Regions from separate parts of the Bradyrhizobium sp. AZCC 1610 genome, predicted to be linked through region 2. Evidence: predicted binding sites of a transcription regulator. Region 2 holds the regulator's gene; each other region holds the start of a gene.
The links. The regulator PhoB, encoded in region 2, activates phosphate uptake and scavenging genes when phosphate is short. The targets are predictions, from matches to a motif close to TGTCATNNANCTGTCAT.
Positions count from the first base shown of each region.

Region 1: the regulator PhoB is predicted to act here: its motif matches at 1,289-1,305, upstream of V1279_RS34830 (alkaline phosphatase).
Region 3: the regulator PhoB is predicted to act here: its motif matches at 1,987-2,003, upstream of V1279_RS24880 (alkaline phosphatase D family protein).
Region 4: the regulator PhoB is predicted to act here: its motif matches at 2,473-2,489, upstream of V1279_RS03950 (esterase-like activity of phytase family protein).

Region 1 covers NZ_JAZHRR010000001.1:7,120,344-7,124,338, reverse strand. The annotation lists gene argG (argininosuccinate synthase) at 1-1,163, shown strand, start outside; gene V1279_RS34830 (alkaline phosphatase) at 1,388-3,148, shown strand; gene V1279_RS34825 (TetR/AcrR family transcriptional regulator) at 3,173-3,793, opposite strand.
Region 2 covers NZ_JAZHRR010000001.1:129,623-133,617, forward strand. The annotation lists gene pstB (phosphate ABC transporter ATP-binding protein PstB) at 1-306, shown strand, start outside; gene phoU (phosphate signaling complex protein PhoU) at 331-1,047, shown strand; gene phoB (phosphate regulon transcriptional regulator PhoB) at 1,158-1,862, shown strand; gene V1279_RS00640 (GcrA family cell cycle regulator) at 2,148-2,660, opposite strand; gene V1279_RS00645 (aspartate aminotransferase family protein) at 3,166-3,995, shown strand, end outside.
Region 3 covers NZ_JAZHRR010000001.1:5,032,166-5,036,160, reverse strand. The annotation lists gene V1279_RS24890 (indolepyruvate ferredoxin oxidoreductase family protein) at 1-1,318, shown strand, start outside; gene V1279_RS24885 (hypothetical protein) at 1,463-1,891, shown strand; gene V1279_RS24880 (alkaline phosphatase D family protein) at 2,070-3,656, shown strand; gene V1279_RS24875 (Gfo/Idh/MocA family protein) at 3,991-3,995, shown strand, end outside.
Region 4 covers NZ_JAZHRR010000001.1:783,909-787,903, forward strand. The annotation lists gene V1279_RS03945 (mucoidy inhibitor MuiA family protein) at 1-997, shown strand, start outside; gene V1279_RS03950 (esterase-like activity of phytase family protein) at 1,068-2,426, opposite strand; gene V1279_RS03955 (heme ABC transporter ATP-binding protein) at 2,640-3,440, opposite strand; gene V1279_RS03960 (FecCD family ABC transporter permease) at 3,437-3,995, opposite strand, start outside.

The DNA.
Region 1 (3,995 bases), 7.0 Mb from region 2:
GCAAGGCGCTCGAGTTCGGTGCCGAAAAAGCCCGGCTGGTGGATTGCCGCATGCAATTGGTCCACGAAGGCATCGCCGCCATCCAGGCCGGCGCCTTCCACGTCTCTACCGGCGGCATCGCCTACTTCAACACCACCCCGCTCGGCCGCGCTGTGACCGGCACGATGCTGGTGTCGGCAATGAAGGAGGACGGCGTCAACATCTGGGGCGATGGCTCCACCTACAAGGGCAACGATATCGAGCGGTTCTACCGCTACGGCCTGCTGGCCAATCCGAGCTTGCGGATCTACAAGCCCTGGCTCGACCAGCAGTTCATCGACGAGCTGGGCGGTCGTGCGGAAATGTCGGCATTCATGACCGCCAGTGGATTCGCCTACAAGATGAGCGCCGAGAAGGCGTATTCGACCGACAGCAATATTCTCGGCGCAACCCACGAGGCCAAGGATCTCGAGCGCCTCGACAGCGGCATCAAGATCGTCAATCCGATCATGGGCGTGCCGTTCTGGCGCGACGACTGTGTCGTCAAGGCCGAAACGGTCGTCGTGCGTTTTGTGGAGGGCCAGCCGGTCGCGCTGAACGGCCAGACGTTCGCCGACCCGGTCGCGCTGTTGCTCGAAGCCAACGCCATCGGCGGCCGGCATGGCCTCGGCATGAGCGACCAGATCGAGAACCGGATCATCGAGGCCAAGAGCCGCGGCATCTACGAAGCGCCCGGCATGGCGCTGCTGCACATCGCTTACGAACGCCTCGTCACCGGCATCCACAACGAGGACACCATCGAGCAATACCGGATCAACGGCATGCGCCTCGGCCGATTGCTCTACCAGGGGCGGTGGTTCGATTCACAGGCCCTGATGCTGCGCGAAACCGCCCGTTGGGTGGCACATGCCGTCACCGGTGAGGTGACGCTCGAGCTGCGCCGCGGCAACGACTACTCGCTCCTGAACACCGAGAGCCCCAATTTGACCTATCAGCCGGAACGGTTGAGCATGGAGAAGGTGGAGGATGCGGCGTTCACGCCGGCGGACCGTATCGGCCAGCTGACAATGCGCAACCTCGATATCGCCGATACCCGCGCCAAGCTGAAGCTCTATTCAGACACGGGCTTGCTGACGAGTGGCGACGGTTCCGAGATCTTCAAGCTCGGTAACGACAAGAGCTGAACCGCGCGGCTCGAGTGCTGCGAGCCAGGGCCCATTCTACTTTGCATGGGGTCGTTTTCGCGATTTTGTTTCCGGGCTCCTGCCGGCACCGCCCAAGGCGCTTCCGACCAATGTCCGGATGCCGTTGTAATCGCGGCGTCATTTGGCACGGCTAGATTCGCCACCCAGCGCGTGCACGTGTTCGTCGGCGCGCCATCGACGATTGCGGAGTACAAGACATGACCATGATCAAGCCATTCGTCGCAACCGCGCTTGCGGCCGTGCTGTCGGGATCGCCTGCGCTGGCCCAGACCATCTATCCGATCGACCGCGCCGAGATCCTTGCCGGCGCGCGCTTCGACTTCAAGGTCGAATTTCCAGATCGGGTCGATCCCTCGAAATTGAAGGTGACCGTGAATGGCGAGGACTTCGCCGCCGCCTTCGGCCAGCCCGGAACGTTCGTCGAGCGCGAAGACGGCAAGGATCAGTCGGCGCTGACGCTTCGCGGCGTAACCCTGACCAGGCCGGGCAACGTCACGGTGGAAGTCAGCGACGGCACGCGCAGCCGCACCGTCGCGTGGACGGTTTACAATACCGGGCCGCGCAAGGCGAAGAACGTCATCCTGTTTATCGGCGACGGGCTGTCGCCGGCGCATCGCACGGCCGCCCGTCTGCTCTCCAAGGGCATCGCGGAAGGCAAGAGCCTCGGCAAGCTTGCGATCGACCACATGCCGCACATGGCGCTGGTGGCGACCGCCGGCTCGGATTCGATCATCACCGATTCGGCGAATGCCGCCAGCGCCTACGCTACCGGCCACAAGACTGCGGTCAATGCCATGGGCGTCTATGCCGACCGTACCGCCAATCCGTTCGACGATCCCCGGGTCGAAACCATCGCCAGCCTGGCGAAACGACGGCACGGCATGGGCATCGGCATTGTCACCAATACCGAAGTCGAGGACGCCACGCCGGCGGCAATGGTGACGCATACCCGCAGGCGTGCCGCCTATGACGAGATTGTTGAACAGCTTTTTGCGGCAAAGCCCGACGTATTGATGGGCGGCGGAGCTGCGAATTTCCTTCCGCAAACCGCCCCCGGGTCGAAGCGCAAGGACGACGTCGATTATGTCGCCAGATTTCGCGACGCCGGCTACTCGGTTGCGACGACAAAGACCGAACTCGATGCGGTGAACGCCAGATCCGACACGCGCAAATTGCTCGGCCTGTTCGCCACGGGAAATATGGACGGTGCGCTGGACCGCAAATTTCTCAAGGGCGGCGACGTCAAGAAATTTCCCGACCAGCCCGATCTGACCGAGCAGGTGCAAACCGCGTTGAACATTCTGTCGAAAAACGATGCCGGCTTCTTCCTGATGGTAGAGTCCGGGATGATCGACAAATACGCTCATCTGCTGGATATGGAGCGCGCGGTCTACGACACCATCATGCTCGACAACGCTGTCAGCCTTGCCCGCAAATGGGCGCAGGCGCGCGGCGAAGATACGCTGATCCTGGTGCTCGCGGACCACAATCATCCCAACAGCCTTGTCGGAACCATCAGCGACGACATGAGCACGACGCCCAACGTGCCGCTGCGCGAGCGCGTGGGCACCTACGACAAAGCCGGATTTCCCAACTATCCGGCTCCCGATGCCGATGGCTATCCGTCGCGCGTCGACGTCAGCCGGCGGCTCGCGATTTTCTCGGCGAGCCTCCCGGACCATTACGAGACCTTCCGTCCCAAGCTCGACAATCCCAACGAGCCCAGCGTCAAGGGCGATGCGCCGGGCACGTTCAAAATCAACGAGAAGTACAAGGATGTCCCGGGCGCCGTGCTGCGCTTCGGCAATCTGCCAGCGATGATGGGCGCCAGCGTGCATTCAGGAGAGGACGTCATCCTGACCGCGGTCGGTCCGGGCAGCGAACGGATTCACGGCTCGATGGACAACACCGATGTGTTCCGCATCATGGCGGACGCGCTTGGCCTCGCAGCCGCGGGCCAATAGCTTCGCGCCAGCGTTCCCCGCGCGTCAGGAGACCGGCGGCGCGGCAAACATCAGCTTGACGCAGCTGCGGAAGATCAGGATCTGCCGTTCGAGACGGCTCGGATCGTTCAGCGTCTTCGACATGATGATGGCGCCGTCGACGATGCAGGACAGCATGTCGGCGACATCGTCGAGGTCGACCGGTTCTCTCGGCGGATACACCGCGGCGATGCCGTCGAGAATCCCGCGGAAGCGCGCGTTCCAGTCCCGCACCGACTGCGCGGTCAATTCGCGCACCTCGCGATCGAACAACCGTTCCTGATAGCAGATGCTGGCAATCAGGCAGCCGGGATGGCCGTTCGGCAGGTCGGACATCGTTTCTGCGAGCAGCTTCAGCGAAATCAGGAAGGACTGCAGCGGATCGTCGGACAATTGGCGGCCGCGCGCGAAGATTTCGTCGAACAGGTGGTCATTGGTCGCGACATAGCGGCGAAGCATCTCGCGGGCGAGCGCATTCTTGTCCTTGAAGTGGTAGAAGAAGCCGCTCTTGGTGAGGCCGGCCTCGGCGATCACTTCGTCGATCGAGGTCGCGCCAAATCCCTTGGCGAGAACTGCGGCCTCCGCGATTTCGAGAATTCGCTCGCGCGTTGCCTCGCCCTTTCCCATCCGCTTCTCCAAAACTGCACTCACGGTACGGTTTCTCCATTGCCGACGGTGCGGCGGCTTTGCGTCTTAAGCCGCAACCATTTGAATTTGTATGTTTTTGCAGCTTCAGGTTCATCCGCACCACGGGCCGCCTAGCAAGCCGCGACACTATGAGGCACCAACATCGCCCGACCCAGACCTGGGCGGGAACGACCTACCGACG
Region 2 (3,995 bases):
GGCCAGCAGCAGCGGCTCTGCATCGCCCGCACGGTCGCGGTGCGGCCCGAAGTGATCCTGTTCGACGAGCCGTGCTCGGCGCTGGATCCGATCTCGACCGCCAAGATCGAGGAGCTGATCCAGGAGCTGGCGGAAGACTACACCATCGCCATCGTCACCCATAACATGCAGCAGGCGGCGCGCGTCTCCGACAAGACCGCCTTCATGTATCTCGGCGAGCTGATCGAATTCGACGACACCAACAAGATATTCACCTCGCCGAGCGATCGGCGTACCCAGGACTACATCACCGGCCGGTTCGGCTAGAGCAAGATCCGGAGGAGATAACACATGGCTTCTGAACACACCGCCAAGGCGTTCGACAGCGATCTTCAGGAATTGACCCGGCTCGTCGCCGAGATGGGCGGCCTGTCTGAGCGCATGATCACTGAATCCGTCGATGCGCTGGTCCGCCGCGACATCCCGCTCGGCAAGCGCGTCGTCGCCAACGATGTCGAGATCGACCGTCTGCAGCATCTGATCGAGGAACGCGCGGTGCTGACCATTGCGCGGCGCCAGCCGATGGCGATCGATCTGCGCGAAATCGTCGGCGCCATGCGGGTCGCCACCGATCTGGAGCGGATCGGCGACCTCGCCAAGAACATGGGCAAGCGCGTCGCGGCGCTCGAAAACGACTTCCAGCCCTTAAAGCTGATGCGCGGCCTCGAGCATATGACCGATCTGGTGCTGACGCAGGTCAAGTCGGTGCTGGACGCCTACGCGGCGCACGATCTGCCGGCGGCGATGGCGGTCTGGAAGGGCGACGAGGAAGTCGACGCCATCTGCACCTCGCTGTTCCGCGAACTCCTGACCTATATGATGGAAGATCCGCGCAACATATCGTTCTGTATCCACCTGATGTTCTGCGCCAAGAACATCGAGCGGATCGGCGACCACGCCACCAATATCGCCGAGACCGTGTTCTACATGATCGAGGGACAGCAGATGCTCGACCAGCGCCCGAAGGGCGACATGACAACGTTTGCCACGGCCGTACCCAATACTTGACAAAGCGTTTCAAGCGAAGTGGGGACCGGTTCGCATAGCAATCAAGTTTACGCAGATTGCGTAGACTTATCTGCGCAGAAAACGCGTCAAACAGAAGAGGCTGAAGAAAGATGAGCGCGCGCATTATGGTGGTCGAGGACGAGGAAGCGCTGACCACGCTGTTGCGCTACAACCTCGACGCCGAAGGTTATGATGTCGAAACCGTCGCCCGCGGCGACGATGCCGACACGCGGCTGAAGGAGCGCGTGCCCGATCTCGTCGTGCTCGACTGGATGCTGCCGGGGCTGTCAGGCATCGAGCTCTGCCGCCGCCTGCGGGCGCGGCCGGAGACCAAGCAATTGCCTATCATCATGCTCACGGCGCGCGGTGAGGAGAGCGAGCGGGTGCGCGGGCTTGCGACCGGCGCCGACGATTACATCGTCAAGCCGTTCTCGGTGCCGGAACTGCTGGCGCGGGTGAAGGGCCTGCTGCGGCGGGCGAGCCCCGAGCGGCTCGCCACCGTGCTGACCTATGGCGACATCGAACTCGATCGCGAGAAACGCCGCGTCGCGCGTTCGGGCCGCCAGATCGATCTCGGCCCGACCGAATATCGCTTGCTGGAATTTTTCCTGGAGCATCCCGGCCGCGTCTTCAGCCGCGAGCAATTGCTCGACAGCGTCTGGGGCCGCGACATCTATATCGACGAGCGCACCGTTGACGTCCACATCGGCCGCCTGCGCAAACTGCTCAATCCGGGCCGCGAGCAGGACCCGATCCGCACCGTGCGCGGCGCGGGATATGCGCTGGATGATCGGTTCGCGAAGGTGGAGCCGTAAAGGCTCCATCGTCGTCCGGGCTCTCGATGGTCGTCCCCGCCTAGTGCGCAATTGCGCACGGGGCGCGGGGACCCATAACCACCAATCTCGATTGTTGAAAAACGCTGGGGCTCCAGCTCAGCCAAACCACAAGCACCTGTGGTTATGGGTCCCTGCGTTCGCAGGGACGACGAACGATTTAGTTCGTAGCCCGGGTGCAGCGAAGCGCAGCCCGGGGAATGTCAGCCAATCGCAAGACCGTCCCGGATTTCGCTGCGCTCCATCCGGGCTACGATAACCGTCCCTTTACCGCGTCGGCTTCGGCTGCTGCCGCCGCCGGTCGGCGGCGGGCTGATAGGCGATGCGCGAGTGGTGCGCGCAATAGGGCAGGCCAGCGAGCGCCTTGCCGCCGCAGAAGAAGAATTCCGGGCTCGAGGGATCGCCGACCGGCCAGTGACAGGTCGCCTCGTTCAGTTCGAGCAGCGACAGCCGCTGGCTCATCGGCACCACATTGTCGAAGGCGACCGGATCGGGCTCCAGCTCCATATCGAAGGCGTGGGCGAGCGCGGTGTTGCCGCGCGAAACCGGGCGCGACACCCGCATCATTTGCTGGGCGGCGGGGCGCGCCTTGCGCTGCCGCGGGGCGGCCGAGGAGGGGCTCTTGGCGCGGCCGGACAGGCCCAGCCGGTGCACTTTGCCGATCACGGCGTTTCGCGTCACATTTCCGAGTTCCGCGGCAATTTGGCTGGCCGATAATCCGGCTTCCCAGAGCTTCTTCAGCTGCTCGACGCGATCGTCGGACCAGGTCAATACCGTCATCGCATTCTTCCCTTCGCATCGCGCCGGCCAAATCAGGGGCAGCACTGGCGACGTCATTCGTCTCAAAAATCCCTGCGGTCAGAATCCCTTAGCCCTCGCCGGGCGCGAAAACCGCGCCGGAACGTCTACGCTTGCACAAATGGACTCTAGGGATCAGAACTGCCGCACGAGATGTCGTACCCGACAGCCCAGAGGCTACAATATGGCGTGACTCTGGCGCAAGAGTCCGGGCCTGGGCGTCCACATGTTCCGACATCTAGGCATTGCACTGCGTGTTTTCCACCACACCGCAATCTTACGGATTTCCTTATCTTGCAGTGCCGGAAAGGCGGCTTCGTGGCGTGTTGACAGCGCTCCCCGCCCACATAGAATACCTCTCACGTGCCGCCCTTAAGAGGCGGCACGTTTCGTTTTCGCAAGACCGGCCGTTGCCGCGTTCGCGCCTATGCACGCGTGTGCTCCGCGGTCGGTCTTGAAAGCAGGTCTCAAACCTTCAGTGATTGCCATGACCAATAGCGCCACGTCGCATCTGCTCCCTGTCTTTGCCAGGGTCGATCTCGGCTTCGAGCGCGGCGAGGGCTGTTGGCTGACCGCCACCAATGGCGAGCGCTATCTCGACTTCACCTCGGGGGTTGCGGTGAATGCGCTGGGCCACTGCCATCCGCATCTGGTTGCGGCGCTGCAGGAGCAGGCGACGAAGCTCTGGCACATGTCGAACCTGTTCAAGAGCCCGGATGGCGAGAAGCTTGCCGCGCGGCTCTGCGAGCAGAGCTTTGCCGACCTGGTGTTCTTCTGCAATTCCGGCGCCGAGGCGATGGAAGGCGTGATCAAGGTCGTGCGCCGCTATCAGTTCTCCAAGGGGCATCCCGAACGCTATCGGCTCGTCACCTTCGAGGGCGCGTTCCACGGCCGCACCCTGGGCACGCTCGCCGCGACCGGCTCCGCCAAATATCTCGAGGGTTTTGGGCCGCCGATGGACGGCTTCGACCAGGTGCCGCATGGCGATCTCGAGGCGGTGAAAAAGGCGATCGGACCGCACACCGCGGGCATCCTGATCGAGCCGGTGCAGGGCGAGGGCGGCGTGCGCTCCGCGCCGCAGGCCTTCTTCAAGGCGCTGCGCCAGCTCTGTGACGAGCACGGCCTGCTGCTGGCGTTCGACGAGGTGCAGACCGGCATGGGCCGCACCGGCGATCTCTTCGCCTACAAGCGCGTCGGCGTGACGCCGGATGTGATGTCGCTGGCCAAGGCACTCGGCGGCGGTTTTCCGATCGGCGCGGTGCTGGCCACCGCCGAAGCCGCCTCCGGCATGTCGCCGGGCTCGCACGGCTCGACCTT
Region 3 (3,995 bases), 4.9 Mb from region 2:
CTACAACATCCTCGTTACCGGGATCGGCGGCACCGGCGTCATTACCATCGGCGCGCTGCTCGGCATGGCAGCCCATGTCGAGGGCCTGGCGTGCTCGACGCTCGATTTCACAGGGCTCTCGCAGAAGAACGGCGCGGTCATGAGCCACGTCCGCATCGCGCCCGAGGCTGACGACCTCTCAACCGTCCGCATCGCACCCGGCGGCGCCAACCTCATCCTCGGCTGCGACATTGTCGTCGCCACCAGCATTCCGGCGTTGAGCCGGGCCGAGCGCGGCGTGACACGCGCGATCGTCAATGCCGACCTGTTGCCGACGGCGAGCTTCGTCATTAATCCCGATATCGATTTCGAGGCGGGGACGATGCGCGAGTCGCTCAACGAGGCCATCAGCGCCTCCGATCTCGACATTCTGGACGCGACCGGGCTTGCCACCGCGCTGATGGGCGACAGCATCGCCACCAACGCCTTCATGCTTGGTTTCGCGTTCCAGCGCGGCGCGATACCCCTTTCGCTGGAGGCGATCATGAAGGCGATCGACCTCAATGGCGCCGCGATCGAGATGAACAAGCTGGCGTTCTCCTGGGGGCGGCTCGCCGCGCACGATCTGCCGCGCGTCGTCAGCGCCGCGCGCTTCAAGAGTTCGGGTGCGGTACCGGTCAAGCGCACGCTCGACGAGAGCATCGCGTTCCGCGCAAAATTCCTGACCGAGTACCAGAATGAGGCCTATTCGAAGCACTACCTGACGGAAGTCGAGCGCGTTCGCACCGCCGAAGCAAAAGGCTCGCCCGGTTCGCATGACCTCACCGAGGCCTTTGCAAAGGGCCTGTTCAAGCTGATGGCCTACAAGGACGAGTACGAAGTCGCCCGGCTTTATTCCGATGGCGAGTTTGCCAGGGTGCTGAAGGAACAGTTCGACGGCGACGCGAGCGTCAAGGTCAGCCTCGCGCCGCCGCTGCTGGCTTCGCGCGACAGGGCGACCGGCCATTTGCGCAAGCGCGAGTTCGGCGGCTGGATCTTCCGCGCCTTCGAACTCCTGACGCGGTTCAAGTTCCTGCGCGGCACCGCATTCGATCCGTTCGGCTACACGGCCGAACGGCGGACGGAGCGGGCCTTGCCGGGCGAGTATTCCGCAATGATCTTCCGCCATCTCGACAAGGCGAAGCCGCATGACTGGCCGCGTCTGGTGGCGCTGGCGAAGTCCGCGGAACTCGTTCGCGGCTACGGCCATGTCAAGGAAGCCAATGTCGCGAAGTTCCGCGGAGAATGCGCGCGCCTGGAAGCCGCGATCGGCCAGCCGGTGGCGCAGGCAGCCGAGTAGGGGCAGTTAATCCGGCACGTGAACTTCTTCACGGTCGGGATCGCTCACCAGTAACCTTGAGGGCGGGAACAGCTGGAATTGTCTGGCCGGCTGCCTACATGGTGGCTGTTCATACAGTCTTTGGTTGATTTCAGGAGGCCTTCGATGGTCCTGAAAAGCGCTATTGCGGCAGCACTTTGCACGGGGCTCCTGATGTCGGGCAGCGCCGCGCTGGCCGACGAGTACCGCGCAGGCGAGCTCTTCGGCCTCGATCCTTCCCAAGCGTTGCTCTCGCCGAAGCGGCTCGGCCCGGAGACACGATTCGCCCCTGTCCGGATCGAGGCCAGAACCGATCGCAAGGTGGTAAAGACGGAGCGCGTGGTTGTGCCCCGGACCGCCGAGCGCAAAACGCGCGTTGTGCGGGAGCGCGTGGAGAAGCCCCGCGTTGTGCAGGAGCGCGTCGAGAAGCCGCGCGGTGCGGCCCGCACCAAGCTGGCGCGCCGCCATACCAATCCGCTCGACGCGCAGGCGCGCGATACGCGGATCCAGACCTGGCCGTGCAAGTCCGGCGGCATCTGCGACTGGCAGCGGTAGTTCATTTGTAGGATGGGTGGAGCGAAGCGATACCCATCAATCCTTGCGCAGAAGCATGATGGGTTTCGCTGCGCTCTACCCATCCTACGATTCCACGTCATCCACCTGTCGTAAAACCTTCGGCCTACATTCAAATTGCTCGGGCACACCTTCGTCGTGATTCGACGAGGGTGCTTCGATGCCGATTGCGATACGCGCCGGACAAGCTGTGAGCCGGCGTCAATTGCTGGTCCGCTCCGCGGCAACATTCGCCGTTGCCGGTCTCGGCAGCCTCGCCAGGCCCTACGTCAGCCGTGCCGCGGACCGTCCGCTTATCGCCAGCGGAATCCAGTCGGGCGACGTCTCCGCCAACTCTGCCGTGATCTGGGCACGCGCCGACCGGCCGGCGCGGATGCAGGTGGAATGTTCTGTTGTCGAGAGTTTCAAGACCATCATTCGTTCGGCTACCGCCGATGCCTTGCCGGCCAGCGACTTCGTCTCAAAAGTTCTGCTCGATGGGTTGCCGGCGGGGCAGGACATTTTCTATCGCGTGCGCTTCGACGATATCAGCGAGAGCGGCATCGAAGGCGAGACGCAGGTCGGGCATTTCCGCACCGCGCCCACCGCGCGAAGCAATATTTCGTTCGTGTGGTCTGGCGATACCGCTGGCCAGGGCTGGGGCATCGATCCCTCGCGCGGCGGCATGCGGACCTACCGCACCATGCTCGGCAATCGTCCGGACTTCTTCATCCATTCCGGCGACCACATCTACGCCGATTGTCCGGTGGAACGTGAACTGAAGCTGCCCAACGGCGAGGTCTGGCGAAACATCGTCACCGAACAGAAATCCGTGGTGGCGCACAGCCTCGAACAGTTCCGCGCCAACTACAAATATAATCTGCTCGACGACAATCTGCGCGCCTTCAACGCTGAGGTGCCGATGTTCGCGCAATGGGACGATCACGAGGTCACCAACGATTGGGCGCCAATCGGCACCGCCGACGAGACCGGCTATGCCGAGGACGGCACCTCACGGCTGGTCGCGCGGGCGCGCCGCGCGTTCCATGAATTCATGCCGATGCGGGTGACGCCCGCCCAGGACGGCCGCATCTATCGCAAGATCGCTTACGGTCCGCTGCTCGACGTCTTCATGATCGACATGCGCAGCTACCGCGATTCCACCTTTAACAAGCGCGACGACCAGAGCGAGACCTGCATTCTCGGCGCGGTGCAATTGGCCTGGCTGAAGCGCGAACTCGTGGCCTCCAATGCCACCTGGAAAGTGATCGCCGCCGACATGCCGATCGGCCTGGTCAGCGAGGATGCCATTGCCCTCGGCGACGGCCCGCCGGAACGGCGCGAGCACGAGATTGCGGATCTGTTGTCGTTCATGAAGCGCGCCGGCATCCGCAACACGGTGTGGCTGACTGCCGACATGCACTACACGGCCGCGCATCTTTACGATCCGAACCGCGCGGCCTATCAGGATTTCGAACCGTTCTGGGAGTTCGTCTCCGGCCCGCTGCATGCGGGCACCTGGGCGCCGGCCCCGCTCGACAATACGTTCGGTCCCAAGGCGATGTTCCAGAAGGGCTGCAGCGCGGAGCAGGGCGAGAATCTCGCGCCCTGTTTCGGTTTGCAGTTTTTCGGCCGCGTCGACATCGACGGCAAGACCGCAGTCATGACCGTGACGTTGAAGGACGTCGACAACCGCGACCTCTGGTCGGTCGATATCGAACCCCGTCCGGACGCGCGGCCCGGCCGGATCATGGCGCAGCACATCTGACGTGTTCGATCGGGAGACCGTCGGCACGGAATCCCCGTAACTTTCCATGTTCGCGCCGCATAGTTTGGATAGGTTGCCTTGCCGACGCGTGGGGTGCAAAATCGCAGCCGGAAGTTGCGTATTATTTCTTGAAGGTGGTGTTGCGGTGGCGCACAATTCGCCTGTCCCTCCCGACCGGAGCGCTGCGATGTTTGTCGCCGAGAGCAAGCGCCTGACGCGGATCGCCAAGATGGCCGTCGAGTCGATCGGCGCGAATTGGGAATGACATTGCAGGGGCCGAAGCCAGCCGACGAACTCGGCCGTGTGGGTGCAAAGTATTGGGGAGGGCAAAGTGATGAG
Region 4 (3,995 bases), 650 kb from region 2:
CGTGACCTATGCGGTGCGCAACGCGCGCTGGACGCCGCTCTATGACGCCCGTCTCGACACCGGCGCCAAGGATCGCAAGCCCGCGCTCGAACTGGTGCGCCGCGCCGAAATCACCCAGGCGACCGGTGAGGACTGGTCCAATGTCGCGCTCAGCGTCTCGACCGTGCGAACCGCGCGCGGCGGCAACGCGCCCGATCTCAATTCGCTGATTGTGCAATATCCGCAACCGCCACGTCCTGCCCAGTCGGCCAGCGGCGGCTTGATGAATAATGCAAAACCGCTGCTGCGCTCAGCACCGGCGCCCCAGGTAGCGGAGGCGCTCGCCGGGAAGGCCGAAGAACAGCAGGCTACAGCCGATGTCAGCGGCTTCCAGGTGGTGTTCAGGATTCCCGGTCGCGTCAGCCTCGGCGCCAGCGAAGGGGCCAAGAGCCTGCGCGTCTCCAGTGCGAGCATCGCGCCCGATCTGGCGGTACGCGCCGTGCCGGTGATGAATCCGACCGCATTCCTCGAAGCGAGCTTCAAGCAGAGCGAGGACGCGCCACTGCTGCCGGGCCGGGTCGCGATCTATCGCGACGGCGTGTTCGTCGGCCGCGGCCAGATGGCTGCCGCCGGCAAGGACGAAACCGTGCGGCTCGGGTTCGGCGCCGACGACAAGATCAAGATCGAACGCGCCGTCCTCAAGCGCAACGAGGGGTCGGCCGGCCTGATCGTGACGTCGAAGACCGACGAGCGTTCGTTCAAGACGACGATCCGCAACGGCCATGATTTCCCGATCAGGATCGCGATCGAGGACCAGTTGCCGGTCAGCGAGAACGAGGACATCGTGGTCGAGATGCTGTCGTCCACGACGACTCCGACCGCGAGCAATCTGCGTGACAAACGCGGCGTGCTGGAGTGGGCTTTTGAGGCCAAGCCTGGTGAGGTCAGGGACATCAACTTCGCCTGGCGGATACGCTGGCCCAAGGACAAGGGCGTCGTGATGGTGCCGGCGGGGTGAGGCGATGTTGGAGCGACGCACGGTCGACCCTCTCCCCGCGAAAGGGCGGGGAGAGGGAGAAGGGGCAGCGTCACTTCGCCTTCAAAAACTCACCGACTTCCAGCAGCACGAACTCGTTGTCGTCAGCCTTGTTCGGCTCGCGGCTCGACGAGAACGGCAGGTTGTTGTCGTTGCCGACGATGATGTGCGTCTCGTCGATGCGATCGACGTTCTCGATGGTGAAGAACGGGAACGCCAAGACGCCGTCGTTGAGCGGCTTGCGGGCCTTGTTGTCGGGATCCTTGATCTTCATCAGGTCGATATAGCCGATCTTGCGCACCGGCTTGCCGACATTGGCGTCGGAAAGCTCGACCTTGTAGACGCGCTTGAATTTCGCGAGGTCCAGAAAGCAGCTCTCGCCGCGCTGGCTTTGCGGACAGGCCTTGTCGGCGGTGCCTTCGCCATTGTCGCGTTCGATGATCAGGCCGCTTGAAGCGTCGATCATGTTGAAGTCGCCGATCGCATTGCCGTTCTGCTCGAACACATAGTGCCAGTAGCGCCCGGTGAACTTTTCCGCCGCGACGTCGAACTCGAGGATCCGCGCGGCTTCCTTGCCGTCGACTTTTTCAACGTCCTTTTTTTCGGCGTCCCAGAGCGGGCCTTCGAGCAGGCCGTACAGGAACTTGCCGTCCTTCGAGGCGGCAAAACCTTCATAGCCCTTGGAGCGGCGCAGATTGACCGTGGTGTAGCTCGCGCCCGGTGCTGCCGGCGACTGCACCGACCAATGGTCCGGCGAGCGCACCGGCTTGCCGTCGGCGGTGGTTTCGAACACGGCCAGGATCTTGCCAGTCTTGTCGGCCTTCAGCACGTAGGGGCCGAACTCGTCGCCGATCCAGAAGGTGTCGCCGATGATCTGAAAGCCTTCGGTGTCGAAGTCGGCGCCGGTGAGATAACGTTTTGCCGTGTCTTCATGCAGGATGCGGAATGGCACCTTTTTGTCGGAGTCGTGCAGGAAGATGGTTTCCTGCCGCTCGATCTTGCCGCTGGCCCAGTCGATCTTGTGGCGGTTGAGATACAGCATCGAATCCGCTGAGTTGTAGCGCGAGCCCATGCCGTTGTCGGTGAGCACCCAGAACGAGCCGTCCGGCATCACCTTGATGCCGGAATGACCCTGCAGCGGTTGGCCCTTGAACGGCAGCGACACGCCGGTCGGCCGCTCATAGGATTTGCCCATCACGGCGCCGACGGCGTCGGTGCGCTTGCCGGTGGTGTATTTGCCCGCGGTCTTGAGATCATTGGGTGCGTCGGCGGGCGCATCGACGAAGCTCTGCGCCGGCAGCACGGCGTGGCCCTTCAGCGTGGCGGGAAATTCGCCTTCGCCTTCGCCTTGCGCAAATGCAGCACTGGCCAGCAAGACAGATACGACGGAGCAGAGCAATGACACGCGCATGGCGGATCTCCTGTGAATGACGATGCGCCTGTCTTGCGGAGCGGCTGTTACAATTGGCTGACAGTTCCGTGAAGAACCTGTAACGCCGTGGGATAAGCCTTGCGGCGTTATGCCGTCATAGCGTTTTCCAGCGAAGTGGGCCCCGGTTCGCGTCAAGAAAACGCGTCAAAACAAAAACCTAGAGCCCGGTTCTGATTCAATCAGAACCGGGCTCTAGGGCGGGCCTGCGGGCCGCATCGTCTGCGGCAGCAGGAACGGTACGCCCTGATCGGTATAGTCGATCGTGACGTCCACCTCAAAAATCCGGCGGATGGTCTCGGCCGTGATCGCATCGGTGCGGCCGCCGTCGACGGCTAGCCGTCCCCGGTGCAACAGCACGATCCGGTCGGCGAAGCGCATCGCCAGATTGAGGTCGTGCAGCACGGCGATCACGGCCGTACCATTCTGCGCGCGCCGCTTCGCCGTTTCCACCAGGTCGATCTGGTGACGCATGTCGAGGCTGGAGGTCGGCTCGTCCAGCAGCAGCAGGCCGGGGCCGTGCTGTTCTTCGCCGCAGGCGAGCTGCACCAGCACGCGGGCAAAATGCGCGCGTTGCTGCTCGCCGCCGGAGAGCGTCGGCAGTTGTCGGTGAGCGAAATGCGCGAGATCGACTTCGCCAAGCGCCGCATCGACCAGCCGCTGCGCGGTGGCGCGGCCGCTATCGCCCGCGCCCATATGGACGATTTCCTCCACCGTGAACGGGAAGGTGACGTTGACATGCTGCGACAGCATCGCGCGGTGGTGGGCGAGAGCGCGCGGCGCATAGAGATGGATGTCGCGCTGTTTCAGCCTGATCTGGCCGCGCGTCGGGCGGAGATCGCCGGACAGCATCCGCAGCAGCGTCGATTTGCCCGCGCCGTTGGGGCCGACGATCGCGACCATCTCGCCGGCTTTGATGCGCAGATCGATGCCGTCGACCAGCGTGGCGCCGCCGATCGTTATCGAGATCGATTGCGCTTCGAGAAGGGCGGTCATAGCGAAACCAGCCCGCGCTGACGCAACAGCATGCCCAGGAAGAACGGCGCGCCGATCGCCGCCGTCAGGATGCCGATCGGCATTTCCGCGGGCGCCACGATGGTGCGGGCCAGCGTATCGGCGCCCACCAGCAGCACCGCACCCAATAACATCGAGGCCGGCAGCAGCAGCCGGTGCGCCGGCCCGATCACCAGCCGCAGCAGATGCGGCACCACGATGCCGACAAAGCCGACCACGCCGCAGACGGAGACGGCAACCCCGGTCATCGCCGACACCAGCACGATCGAAATCCGCTTCAAGCGTTCGACGTCGACGCCGCTGTGAAACGCCTCGGCCTCGCCGAGCACCAGGACATCGAGGCCGCGCGCGATGGAGACGCAGGCGATCAAAGCGAGCGCGAGCACCGGCGCCAGCGTGGCGAGCTTGGGCCAGGTCGCGCCGCTCAACGAGCCCAGCATCCAGAACGTGATGTCGCGCAACTGGCGATCGTCGGCGATGAACACGAGTAAGCCGATGCCGGCATTGGCGATGGCGGCAATCGCGATGCCGGCCAGC